DNA from 2 places in the Catenibacterium sp. genome. Region 2 is predicted to be linked to the other one. Evidence: predicted binding sites of a transcription regulator. Region 2 holds the regulator's gene; the other holds the start of a gene.
The links. Region 2 encodes Rex, which represses fermentation and respiration genes when NADH is low (regulators of the CRP and FNR family bind a similar motif). Its sites were predicted from a motif close to GTGAANNNNTTCAC; they were not measured.
Positions count from the first base shown of each region.

Region 1 (6,335 bases), on a different contig from region 2:
GCTGAAAAAGTAAGAATTCAGTACGGAGGATCTGTAAAGCCTGCTACATTAAAAGCTTTACTTGAACAGCCTAACATCGATGGTGCTTTAGTTGGTGGAGCATCATTACAGGTTGAATCATACGTAGCTATGATTGAAGCTTTAAACGACTAATTATTTAAGAGATGATTCCTTTGGAATCATCTTTTTTTGTGTATGAAATACAAATGAGTGGTATACTATAACTAACTCATTGAAAGGAGCATGATTATGGCAGAAACAATGAAAGAACGTAAAGATATGGATCCACAATATATGTGGGATCTCTCAACACTTTTTAAAAACGATGAAGAATGGAATAACGCATTACCTGAACTTGATGAAATGATTAAGAAATTACCTGAATACCAGGGTAAACTCAATAATGCGAAAACAATCAGAGAATTCTTTGATTTTGATACACATCTAGGTAGAAAGTTATCTGATTTCTATTGTTATGCATCACTTAGAAATTGTGAAGATACAAGAGATAGTGACGCACAGGCAATGGAAGCAAAAGCGTATCAGGTCTATACAGCTTATGCAACTGCAATCAGCTTTGCTGAACCAGAAATCCTATCACTTGATGAAGAAGTTTTAGAATCAATTGTACATTCAGATGATTTAAAACCATATGCATTTAATATGCAGAAGTTATTAGATCAGAAGCCTCATGTATTAAGTGCAAAAGAAGAAGCACTTCTTGCCGCCTTTACAGAAACATTAGGGGCTCCTAGTAAGATTTCTGAAAGCTTACAGGATGCTGATATGACATTTGAATCAGTGACTGATTCAAATGGAGAAGTCCATGAACTTAATCAGTCTAACTATATTCTTTTACAGATGAGTGAAGACCGTACACTTAGATTAAATGCCTTTAAATCTTTCTATAAAGGATTCAAGCAGCATATTAATACTTTTGCTGCTACTTATAATGGCTGTATTAAAGAAGCAGTAGCAGAAGCACAGGTGAGACATTATGAGTCTTCACGTGCAATGAGCATGGCTTATGAACATGTACCTGGTGTAGTGTATGATAGTTTAGTAGATACAGTAAGAAAGTTCATGCCTGAAATGTATCGTTATGTACGTTTAAGAAAACAGATGCTTGGTTTAGATGAACTACACTATTATGATGTTTATACACCTCTAGTTGCAGGATCATCTAAGTCATATACTTATGAAGAAGCACAGCAGATGGTATTAGACGCAGTCACACCACTTGGTAAAGATTATGTCAATAGAGTAAAACAGGCTTATAAGGATAGATGGATTGATGTTTATCCTAATAATGGTAAACGTGGTGGTGCTTTCTCTAGTGGTACTTATGACTCTAATCCATACATCCTCACAAGCTTTACAGGCACATTAGATAGTGTTAGTACAATTGCCCATGAAATGGGTCATTCACAGCATACATGGCTTTCTAACCATACACAGACACCACAAAATGCAGACTATACACTCTTTGTGGCTGAAGTGGCTTCTACAGTCAATGAAAACTTACTTGTAGAACAGTTATTACAGAAGACAACTGAACCTAAAGAACGTTTAGCTTTATTAAACCATTATCTAGAAGGTTTCAAGGGAACAGTTTATCGTCAGACAATGTTTGCAGAATTTGAAAGAGATGCACATGCCATGGCAGAAAGAGGAGAAGCCATCACTGCAGCAAGCATGAATACATTATATAAGAACTTGATCAAAGATTATTTTGGTGAAGATCTAGTCATTGATGATGAAGTACAGTATGAATGGGCTAGAATTCCTCATTTCTATAGACCATTCTATGTATATAAGTATGCAACAAGTTATTGTGCAGCAGTTGCGCTAAGTGAAGCAATTCTTAATAATGAAGATGGTGCAGTAAAGAAATACTTAGAATTCTTATCAATGGGTGGTAGTGCTTATCCATTAGATGAATTAAAGCATGCAGGTGTAGATTTTAGTACACCAGAACCTGTATCTAGAGCTTTAACTAAGTTCAGTCAGATTCTAGATGATGTAGAAGAAACATTAAAGAAATTATAAGAATGAGAGATTAGCATGAATTTAAAAACAAAAAAATAATTTTTTCAATTTTGTTAATTATGTTAGTTCTAGGATTAATAGGATTGTATTCTTACTATAATTTTTAATATGCCGTGAGCAAGAAGTCATAGGACAACCCGAAAGGGTTGTTTTATTTTATGGTATAAGTAAGATAAAGAAAGCATTTATTGACAGTATAAATACACATAATATAGAGAACTGTTAACATAAAAGTACTAGTTATTTTGTATAAGAATCTTATTATATGAAATGAAACATCTAGAAAACTTATTATGGATAGACTTAGGAAGTAAAGACGATTATCGATTACATTTTGGTGATACACCTATCACAAGATTAATTAGAAAGATAGTGGGATTAGATAGACAAGCAGCTATGGCTGAATTCTCACGTTTCTTAGATGATCAGAGCTTGAATTCTAGACAGATTCACTTTGTAGAGTTATTAGTAGATTATATTGTGAAGAATGGTTTCATTGAAGACAAGAAGGTTTTGTTACAGGATCCTTTCAAGTCAATTGGTAGTATGAGTGCCTTGTTTAAGGATAAGATGAATATTGCAAGAGAGATATTAAAGACTGTAGATACGTTCAGCGAAAGATGTTAAAAGAAAACGTTCACAATTTTGAGAGTATTCTATCACTATAAAAAATAATTATAATTTAAATTTTTGATATAAACTAAGCAGAAAAACACCTAATCGGATATCCCTAAACTGCAAACGTTTACAGTAAATGCATTCTACAAATTGTGTAAATTTTCACAAAAGTATGCTTGTTTTTTCACAAGAAGTCATGTATAGTGAACTTACAAAATATGAATAAGAAATATTTTGGTCAATGGAGGATATAAAAATGGCTGATAAGAAAGTCGAAAAGAAAGTTGAAGAATGGACAGAAGAAAAGACTGATGCTTGCATTGATGAGTTAGTTAATAACGCATTAACAGCATTAGACGAATTCGAAGGTTTTGACCAGGAAACTGTTGACTACATCGTAGCAAAGATGTCAGTTGCTGGTCTTGATAAGCACGGTGTTCTTGCAGAAGCTGCAGTAAAAGAAACTGGCCGTGGTGTATTTGAAGACAAAGCTGTTAAGAACTTATTCGCTTGTGAATATGTTACTAACAACATGCGTCATACAAAGACTGTAGGTATTATTAATGAAGATCCACTTACTGGTATCACTGAAATCGCTGAACCAGTTGGTGTTGTTTGTGGTATCGTTCCAGTAACAAACCCAACTTCTACAGTTATCTTTAAGTCTTTAATCGCTATGAAGACTAGAAACCCAATTATCTTCTCATTCCACCCAGGTGCTCATGACTGTTCAGTTATGGCTGCTAAGGTAATGTTAGATGCTGCAGTAAAAGCTGGTGCTCCTAAGAACGTAATCCAGTGGTTACCAATGAAAACTATGTATGCAACTAGTGCATTAATGAATCATCCAGGTGTTGCTACTATCTTAGCTACTGGTGGTAACGCAATGGTTAAGGCTGCTTACTCTTGTGGTAAACCTGCTTTAGGTGTAGGTGCTGGTAACGTTCCTGCATACGTAGAAAAGTCTTGTAAAATCAAAATGGCAGCAAACGATATTTATTTATCAAAATCATTCGATAATGGTATGATTTGTGCATCTGAACAGGTTGTTGTTGTAGATCACGAAATCTATGATGAATTCAAGAAAGAACTTGGTCGTTATCATGTACATTTCTGTAATGCTGAAGAAAAGAAGAAACTTGAACAGTTCATGTTCGGTGCAACAGCATACAGTGAAAACGTAAATGAAGCTAGATTAAACAGCATTGTTCCAGGTAAGAACGCTACTTGGATCGCTGAACAGGCTGGTTTCAAAGTAGCTGATGATGTTCAGATCTTAGTTTGCGAAGTTAAGGAAATCGGTCCTAATGAACCAATGACTAGAGAAAAACTTTCTCCAGTATTAGGTATGATCAAAGCAAACTCTACAGAAGATGGTATTGAAAAGGCTGCTCAGACTGTTGAATTCAACGGTTTAGGACATTCAGCTGCAATCCATACTACTAATCATGAAATTTCTAAAGCATTCGGTAAGAGAATCAAAGCTATCCGTATTATTGAAAACGCTCCATCTACATTCGGTGGTATCGGTTCAGTATACAATGCATTCTTACCTTCATTAACACTTGGTTGTGGTTCTTATGGTCATAACTCAGTATCAAACAACGTAAGTGCTATTAACTTACTAAATATTAAGAGAATAGGGAGACGTAACAACAATATGCAATGGGTTAAACTTCCTCCAAAGATTTATTTCGAAAGAAATTCAATCAGATATCTTAGAGATATGAAGGAAATGAAGAAAGCAATGATCGTTACAGACAGAGGTATGTATGACCTTGGTTATGTAGGAAAGATCGAAGATGTTATCAAGAGAAGACGTAACAAAGTAGACGTTGACTTATTCATCGACGTTGAACCAGATCCATCTTTAGATATGACTCTTAAGGGTCTTGAAATCATGAAGAGCTTCCAGCCTGATACAATCATCGCTATCGGTGGTGGATCTTCAATGGATGCTGCTAAAGTTATGTGGTTAATGTATGAACATCCAGAAGTTAACTTCGATGACATCAAGCAGAAATTCATGGATATCAGAAAGAGAGCATTCAAGTTCCCAGAACTTGGTAAGAAAGCTAAGTTAGTATGTATCCCAACTACTTCAGGTACAGGTTCAGAAGTAACTCCATTCGCAGTTATCACTGATACTAAGGAAAACAAGAAATATCCATTAACTGACTACGCTTTAACTCCAACAATCGCTATTGTTGACCCTGAATTCGCTATGTCTATGCCACCAAAAATCGCTGCAGATACTGGTATCGACGTATTAACTCATGCTGTTGAAGCATATGTTTCAATCTTAGCTTCTGACTTCACTGATGGTTGGGCTAAACAGGCTGTTAAGTTAGTATTCGAAAACCTTGAAAAGTCAGTACTTGAAGGTGATCCTGATGCTAGAATTAAGATGCATAACGCTGCATCAATCGCAGGTATGGCATTCGCTAACGCATTCTTAGGAATGAACCACTCATTAGCTCATAAGATCGGTGGAGAATGGCATATTCCTCATGGACGTACTAACGGTATGTTATTACCACATGTAATCAGATACAATGGTACAGTTCCAACTAAGTTAAACATCTGGCCAAAGATCGAAGACTATAAGGCAGATAAGAAATATAGAGAATTAGCAGAATTAATCGGCTTACATCCAAAGACTGATGCAGAAGGTGTTGAAATGTTCGCACAGGCTGTTGAAAAATTATGGGTAAAAGTTGGTGGTGCTGTAAACGTTAAGTCACAGAACATCAGCAAAGCTGATTGGGAAGAATCAGTACATAGAATCGCTATGAACGCATACGAAGACCAGTGTACTCCTGCTAACCCAAGAATGCCTATGGTTAAAGATATGGAAGTTATCCTAGAAACAATCTACGATTACGAATCTCCATTCGCTAAGAAATAATTCTTAAAACCACTTAGAGGAAAGCCTTACGGCTCTCCTCTTTTTTGTGTTAAATTATGTTAAATTGAATCGTTTATTGACTCATATAAGTGAACTCATTAAAATGTGCTTTTGGAGGACACTGTCATGAAACATAAACGTTTTTTATTCTTACTTACTGCAGCTGTCGCTTTCATTATTCAATTAATCGATATCATTTCTTATACAATCAAGTTTTCTATTACACAGACATTTGTACTTGTTATTATACAGATGATTGGTTTAGTAGGTTATGCTTTTGATGCAAGAAATGTAGTACAAAATAAAAGAAGAATGTTTACTATACTTCATAGTGTCGCATTCATCATCTACCTTATAAATCTTACTTATCAACTGTTCCTTAACCCAGCATTAAGACATGTTAAAGTTGTAAGTAGTGTGAATATAAGTCCATTAAAGACAATATTTCTCTATTACACGGCTTATGAAAGACATACACTACCAATTAAGAATATCATTCTGAATATAATTGGGAACGTCATGTTGTTCATGCCTTTTGGTTATTTTATATATGTTCTATTCAAACCAATGCGTTCATTTCTACCTTATTTCCTCTTTTTCTTATTTATGATTATAGGAGTAGAAGTCATTCAGTATATTTGGAAAGTAGGATCAGCGGATATAGATGATATTATTCTGAATATGAGCGGCGTACTGATTCTATATATTGTATTGAAAATCCCATTCATTAAAAAATTATTTTAAAGTCAAAAAAATCACA
Region 1 is NZ_DAWDDM010000050.1:1,730-8,064, reverse strand. It holds gene tpiA (triose-phosphate isomerase) at 1-153, shown strand, start outside; gene pepF (oligoendopeptidase F) at 250-2,049, shown strand; gene ACT8VG_RS03735 (type I restriction-modification enzyme R subunit C-terminal domain-containing protein) at 2,320-2,676, shown strand; gene adhE (bifunctional acetaldehyde-CoA/alcohol dehydrogenase) at 2,924-5,575, shown strand; gene ACT8VG_RS03725 (VanZ family protein) at 5,702-6,319, shown strand.
Region 1: a site for Rex is predicted at 2,820-2,833, ahead of adhE (bifunctional acetaldehyde-CoA/alcohol dehydrogenase). Genes of this name have one in related genera too.

Region 2 (6,335 bases):
GTCTTGCTTCTACTGAACCCCATGCAACATGTGGTGTGAAAACGACCTTTTGAGAATCAACACTATATAAAGGGCTTGTTGAAGGAAGTGGTTCTTTTTCAAATACATCTAAACCTGCTCCAGCAATAAGGTTATTATTTAATGCATCACTTAATGCTTCTTCATCGATAATAGGACCACGTCCTACATTAATGAGATAAGCTGTATCTTTCATCTTCTTGAAAGCTTCTGCATCAAATAAATGTTCTGTCTCTTTTGTAAGAGGTGAATGAATAGAAATAATGTCACTTGTTTTAAGTAATGTATCAAAATCCACCTGTTTGAAGTGTTCATCCTGATGATGTCCAGTTGTAGAATAATACTGCACCTGACATCCTAATGCTTCCGCAATACGTGCAACGCGCTGACCGATTGCGCCTAGACCAACAATTCCCCAAGTCATAGTAGATAATTCATGAAACGAGTAACCAAAGAATGAGAAGACCTTATCTTTTTCATATTGCTGTGATTTTACATAACTATCATAGCGTGATGTATGTTCAATAAGTTCTAGACATAATGCAAGAGTAAGCTGGGCAACAGCTTCAGTAGAATATCCTTTTACGTTAGCTACTCGGATTCCTTTTTCTTTTGCATAATCTAAATCTATGTTGTTTGTACCAGTGGCTGTAACAGCAATCATCTTAAGATATGGACAGCGGTCAATTTCTACTTTTCTAAACAGATTCTTATTTGTAATAACAATATCTGCATCCTTACAAAGAGAAATGACATCTAACTGGTCTACATTTTCATGATAAGTCACTCTTCCAAGATCATCAAAGATATGTGTATCCACATCTTTTCCAAGTGTTTCTACCTGCAAGAAGACAATACGAAGTTCCTGATGTAATAAATCAAGAATTTCTTCTTTTGTATGGTCCTGCATCATCTTACCAAAAATAATACATTCATTAAAGTCTAAAACTTCAGCTTCATGTAATTTCCCACAAACTTTTCCATCAATCATCTCATATGTGAGCATTCCACCCATCATAGCCATACCTAATGCTTTAGAAGTAATGCCTTCATCATCATTAACGGCTTCTAATATCACTTCTTTAAAATGTGGATCTGCTTCAATTGATGCTTCAATAACATCTTTTAATGTCTCATGCTTTAAAATTTCTTTTCTAAATGCATCATGATAGATAAAAGGTAATACAATATCATAAAGTTCCATAGGAACAGGTTTTTCATATCCCTTAGAGAAATTATATAAAATCGCAATCCCTAAGCGTTCATCTTTCATTTTATCAACTAATTTCATTCATCTTCCTCCATTAAATATACTTCAACACGTTGCCTTTCTGATTTCTTTTTATCATCATAGAAGATCAGACATGTTTTCATCTTCTTATCCATATAATCATAACGCAATACATTATAAGAATAGTAATGACTTTCACTTTCTTTTAAACCGCCTGTTGCACTTCCTGCTGAGATATAGTATGTACCTTTCTTATTCATGAAATAAGGCACATGCTTATGACCATGAAGCACATATTTGATATGACGCTGTTGAAGCCATGTGGCAAACATTTCTGCATCTACAAGTGCTTTAGATTTATCCAATATAGTTCCAAATATAGATTTTTCACGCCATTGTATTTTTAAGAAGTCTGACTTAGAGACTTTAAATACATGATGGTGTAGTAAGACCACAATCGTATAATTTTCTAGATTTTCTATACCTGCAAGTTCTGAGTCTATTTGGTCTAATTGTCTTCTTGTGATCATTCCTCTAGCTAAGTTACCACCAGCATTAGAATCTATCTTTACAAGTACAATCTTATCTTTTTCTATAACCTTGATCTTTTCACCTAGTAAATAGGCTATGACTTTTGTACGTTGTCTTCCACCAATACTCAGGCCTTTTACTATCATATCATGGTTACCTAACACAAAGCTGATATCTGCCTTATATCTCTTCCTAATCATTGTCATAAAGCTATTGGCCTGATACATATTCTTTGTATTAGGAGAGTTCATAAGATCTCCTGTAATAAAGACCTGCTTTTGATGAGAACTCTGTGCATATTGATCACATTCATCTAATGAATCTAGTAAATTAGAGACTGCTTTCAGCTTCTTTTTAGGGCCTAGATGTAAATCAGATAACTGATAAATAAATGAAGAATGACCTTCTTTATTAAACATTGTCTTCTCATCGATTCTCTTTTGTAATGCCTTTGCCTGGGAAATACTATGTAATGGATAAAAGGCTGCATGTTGAGAATTAAATATGAGTCCTCCAGGCCATTCATCTGCATAAAATAAAGCTTCGAGTAGTCCAGGAAATGGATCTAAGAACGACAAGTCTTCCTGCTTAAAAGGTTTGCTTATTGTAAAGATATAGTCCACCCCTGTAAAAGAATAGTCTTTAATTTCTTTATTAATACCAGGAATAAGAAATAAGAAAATCTTATCTTTAAGGAAAGAACGGATACGTTGTAAGCCTTCTTGTAAATTAGTATGTGTCAGCATGGATACGTCCTTGATTGTCATACCAGGACGAATCATACTGAATGAATACTCATCAATCATATCAAGTTCTTTAAATTCTATGTGATGATTTCTTAACCACTGTCGATAATCATTAAAAGATTGGTAATCCAATAAAGCACGAGAAAAAGCACGGTCATGATGATAAATCATATTAAAAAAAGCATTAATGCCACTAAATTCATCCATAATAGTACTTCCTTTAAGAAAAAAGACCACGTATGTGGTCTTTTAGAATTTTAAGTTACGTGGTGTACGTGGGAATGGTTCTACATCTCTGATGTTAGCCATACCAGTTAAATACATTAAGAAACGGTCAAAACCTAAACCGAATCCAGCATGCTTACATCCACCAAAGCGGCGTAAATCCATATACCACTGTAGTGTTTCTTTGTTCATGCCCTTTTCATCCATAAGCTTTTCAAGAACATCATAACGTTCTTCTCTCTGTGAACCACCAACTAATTCACCGATGCCTGGTACTAATAAGTCACATGCTGCAACTGTCTTGTTGTCATCATTTAAACGCATATAGAACGCTTTGATTTCTTTTGGATAATCTGTTAAGAATACAGGACCACCTACAACTTCTTCACAGATATAACGTTCATGTTCAGCATTTAAATCAATACCCCATTCAACCTTGTTGTCAAACTTCACATCAGCTTTTAATAGATGATCAATAGCTTCTGTATAAGTCATACGTGCAAAGTGAGAATCTCTAACCTTTGTGATACGGTTGATACAATCATGGTCAACCATCTGTTCAAAGAATTTCATTTCTTCTGGAGCATTATCTAAGCAGTACTGAATACAATATTTAACCATTTCTTCAATTAAACACATATCATCTTCAAGATCCGCAAATGCGATTTCTGGTTCTACCATCCAGAATTCACTGGCATGTCTTGATGTATTTGAGTTTTCGGCTCTAAATGCAGGACCAAAAGTATATACATCTCTAAATGCCATAGCGAATGCTTCTACATGTAACTGTCCTGTTACTGTTAAGTAAGCTTCTTTTTCAAAGAAATCCTTAGAGAAATCAGTATCATCAATAGTTGTGACTCTAAACATTTCTCCAGCACCTTCACCATCATTAGATGTAATGAGTGGTGTATGTACATATACGAATCCCTGATCCTGGAAGAACTCATGAATAGCCATAGATAATACAGATCTTAATCTGAAGATAGCATAGAATGAGTTTGCTCTTGGTCTTAAATGAGGGATTTCTCTCATAAATTCAAAAGAGTGTCTCTTCTTCTGTAATGGATAATCACTATCACAGTCACCTTCAAGAATAATTTCAGTGGCTTCTACTTCAAATGGCTGCTTTGCATCAGGTGTTAATTTTAACTTACCTAATACATGAATAGCTGAACCAGTTGAGATATGTGAAACTTCATCAAAGTTCTTTAATTTTTCTTTTAAGTAAACAACCTGACAGTTTCTAAAATAAGAACCATCATTTAATGCGATGAATCCTAGTTTACCACTATCTCTATTTGTTCTTACCCATCCTTCTAATTCTACATACTCTACGTTATCTGTTTCTACAGCGTTATCTGCACGACAGATTTCATAAAGTTCTCTTACTGTCATAAATTCAAACATCCTTCTTACTCCTTTGTATTTGATTTCATTTTTAATTCTAATTCTTGTATTGCGACAACAACATCCACATTCTGTACTTCTACTCCCTGAGGTACAATGAAATGAGAGTGGGTGAAGTCTACAATGCCTTTAATCCCTAATGCCACTAAACGATCCACCATTTCCTGTACATTATCAGAAATTGCGAGAATCGCAATCTTACAGTCCTTCGGGAATGTCTTTTCCAAATCGTCACTCTTATGAATCTTAACACCAAAACGTTCACCTTCAATATTAGCATCTTTATCATAAGCACAGACAATCTGTCCCACTGTATATTTCCAGCGGTTATATTTCAAAATAGCTGAACCTAAGTTACCTACACCAATGAGAATAATAGGTTCATCAAGTCCTAAACCTAAGAAATCACTGAGCGTTTCAATCATCTCTTTTGTATCATAACCATAGCCTCTTTTACCAAGTGTATTCTTCTGAGGTAAAAAGCCAAAATCACGACGAATAGTCGTATCCTGGATATGAGTAACTTCTGCAAGTTCACTCGATAAGAAGTTTTCTTTACCTTCATGTCCCATAACTCTTAAAGCCTTCAAATAAACAGGAAAACGTGTCATCGTCGCACGTGAAATTTTCTGTTTCTTTTCATTACTCATAGTTATCTCCTACACTTTCCGCCTCCAAGTCATAGTCCGGCTTAACAGATAAGTCCAAAGGGGCAAACATATTATATTTATACATGATACTTGCAGCAGATGCAATCATTGCTGCATTATCTGTACAATGCTTCAATGGTGGAAAAATAACAGGAATATCACTTGTACTCATTTTTTCTCTGAGACCTTTGTTCGCACTTACACCACCTGCTACAATAATCTGCTTTACACCAAGATCATGAGCAGCTGCTAAAGCTTTAGAAGCAATCGTATCCATAGCCACATCCTGGAATGAGCAGGCTAAGTCATTGCCATTGATTTTCTCTCCTCTTTGGTCCGCATTATGCTTTAAGTTGATGACAGCGCTCTTTAAGCCACTAAAGCTGAAGTTATAGCTTCCATCATCAAGTGGTTTAGGAAGTGTATAGCTATGAGTTCCCTCATGTGCCATTTTATCTAATACAGGTCCTCCAGGATATGGAAGATGTAAAACACGTCCTACCTTATCATAGGCTTCTCCAATCGCATCATCAAATGTTGTACCAATGACCTCGAAAGAGAATTCCTTTTTCATATAAACAAGTTCTGTATGTCCTCCTGAAACAACTAATGCCATTGCAGGATATTCAATATCATTTACTAGTTCATTGGCATAAATATGCCCCGCAATATGATGTACACCAATCAAAGGCTTATTTAAGTAAATAGCCAATGTCTTGGCTTCCTGCATCCCAACATGCAAAGAACCTACAAGTCCTGGTCCTTTAGTGACTGCAATTGCATCAATCTCCTCAATAGAAATATCTGCCTGACTAAGTGCTTCCTTTAAAACAGTGCTGACACATTCAACATGCTTACGACTGGCAATTTCTGGAACAACACCACCATATTGTTTATGGATATCAATCTGTGATGCAACAACATGACTTAATAACTCTTTTCCATCCTTAAGAATTGCAACACTCATTTCATCACAGCTTGATTCAATAGCTAGAATAACAGCCATTATTTTTTCTCCTTTCTTACCATGAGATAGGCATCCTCATGGTCTGCATAATAATCTTTACGTATAGCACATATCTCATAGCCATACTTCTTATATAAACGAATCGCACGTTCATTTGATACACGTACTTCCAAACTATAATTCATACATCCTTTATTATGTCCTTCTTTTAATCCATAATCCATCAATAACTTAGAAAGACCTTTTCCCTGATAATTTGGATCAATACCAATTGTAGTCAGTTCACAGTTTTCATAAGCATACCAGAATCCTGCATAACCAACAATTTTGTCATCTACAAGAACATAATAATGAGCATAATCATTTGTCTTTAATTCATGAAGAAAATCTTCTTTAGACCAGGCAGGGGTAAATAATAACCCTTCTAGTCTTTCAATTTCATCAAGATCTTCTTCCTGCATTTCTCTTAATAACATGCTTTCTTAGCCTCAACATCTTTAATATAAGTTGGTACTAATAGATCAACATTCTTGATTGGATCAGCCATCTGAGCTAAT
Region 2 is NZ_DAWDDM010000043.1:4,187-10,521, forward strand. It holds gene ACT8VG_RS03335 (NAD(P)-dependent oxidoreductase) at 1-1,309, opposite strand, end outside; gene ACT8VG_RS03340 (metallophosphoesterase family protein) at 1,306-2,733, opposite strand; gene asnS (asparagine--tRNA ligase) at 2,776-4,161, opposite strand; gene ACT8VG_RS03350 (redox-sensing transcriptional repressor Rex) at 4,167-4,811, opposite strand; gene tsaD (tRNA (adenosine(37)-N6)-threonylcarbamoyltransferase complex transferase subunit TsaD) at 4,804-5,817, opposite strand; gene rimI (ribosomal protein S18-alanine N-acetyltransferase) at 5,817-6,254, opposite strand; partial or broken gene ACT8VG_RS03365 (tRNA (adenosine(37)-N6)-threonylcarbamoyltransferase complex dimerization subunit type 1 TsaB) at 6,245-6,335, opposite strand, start outside.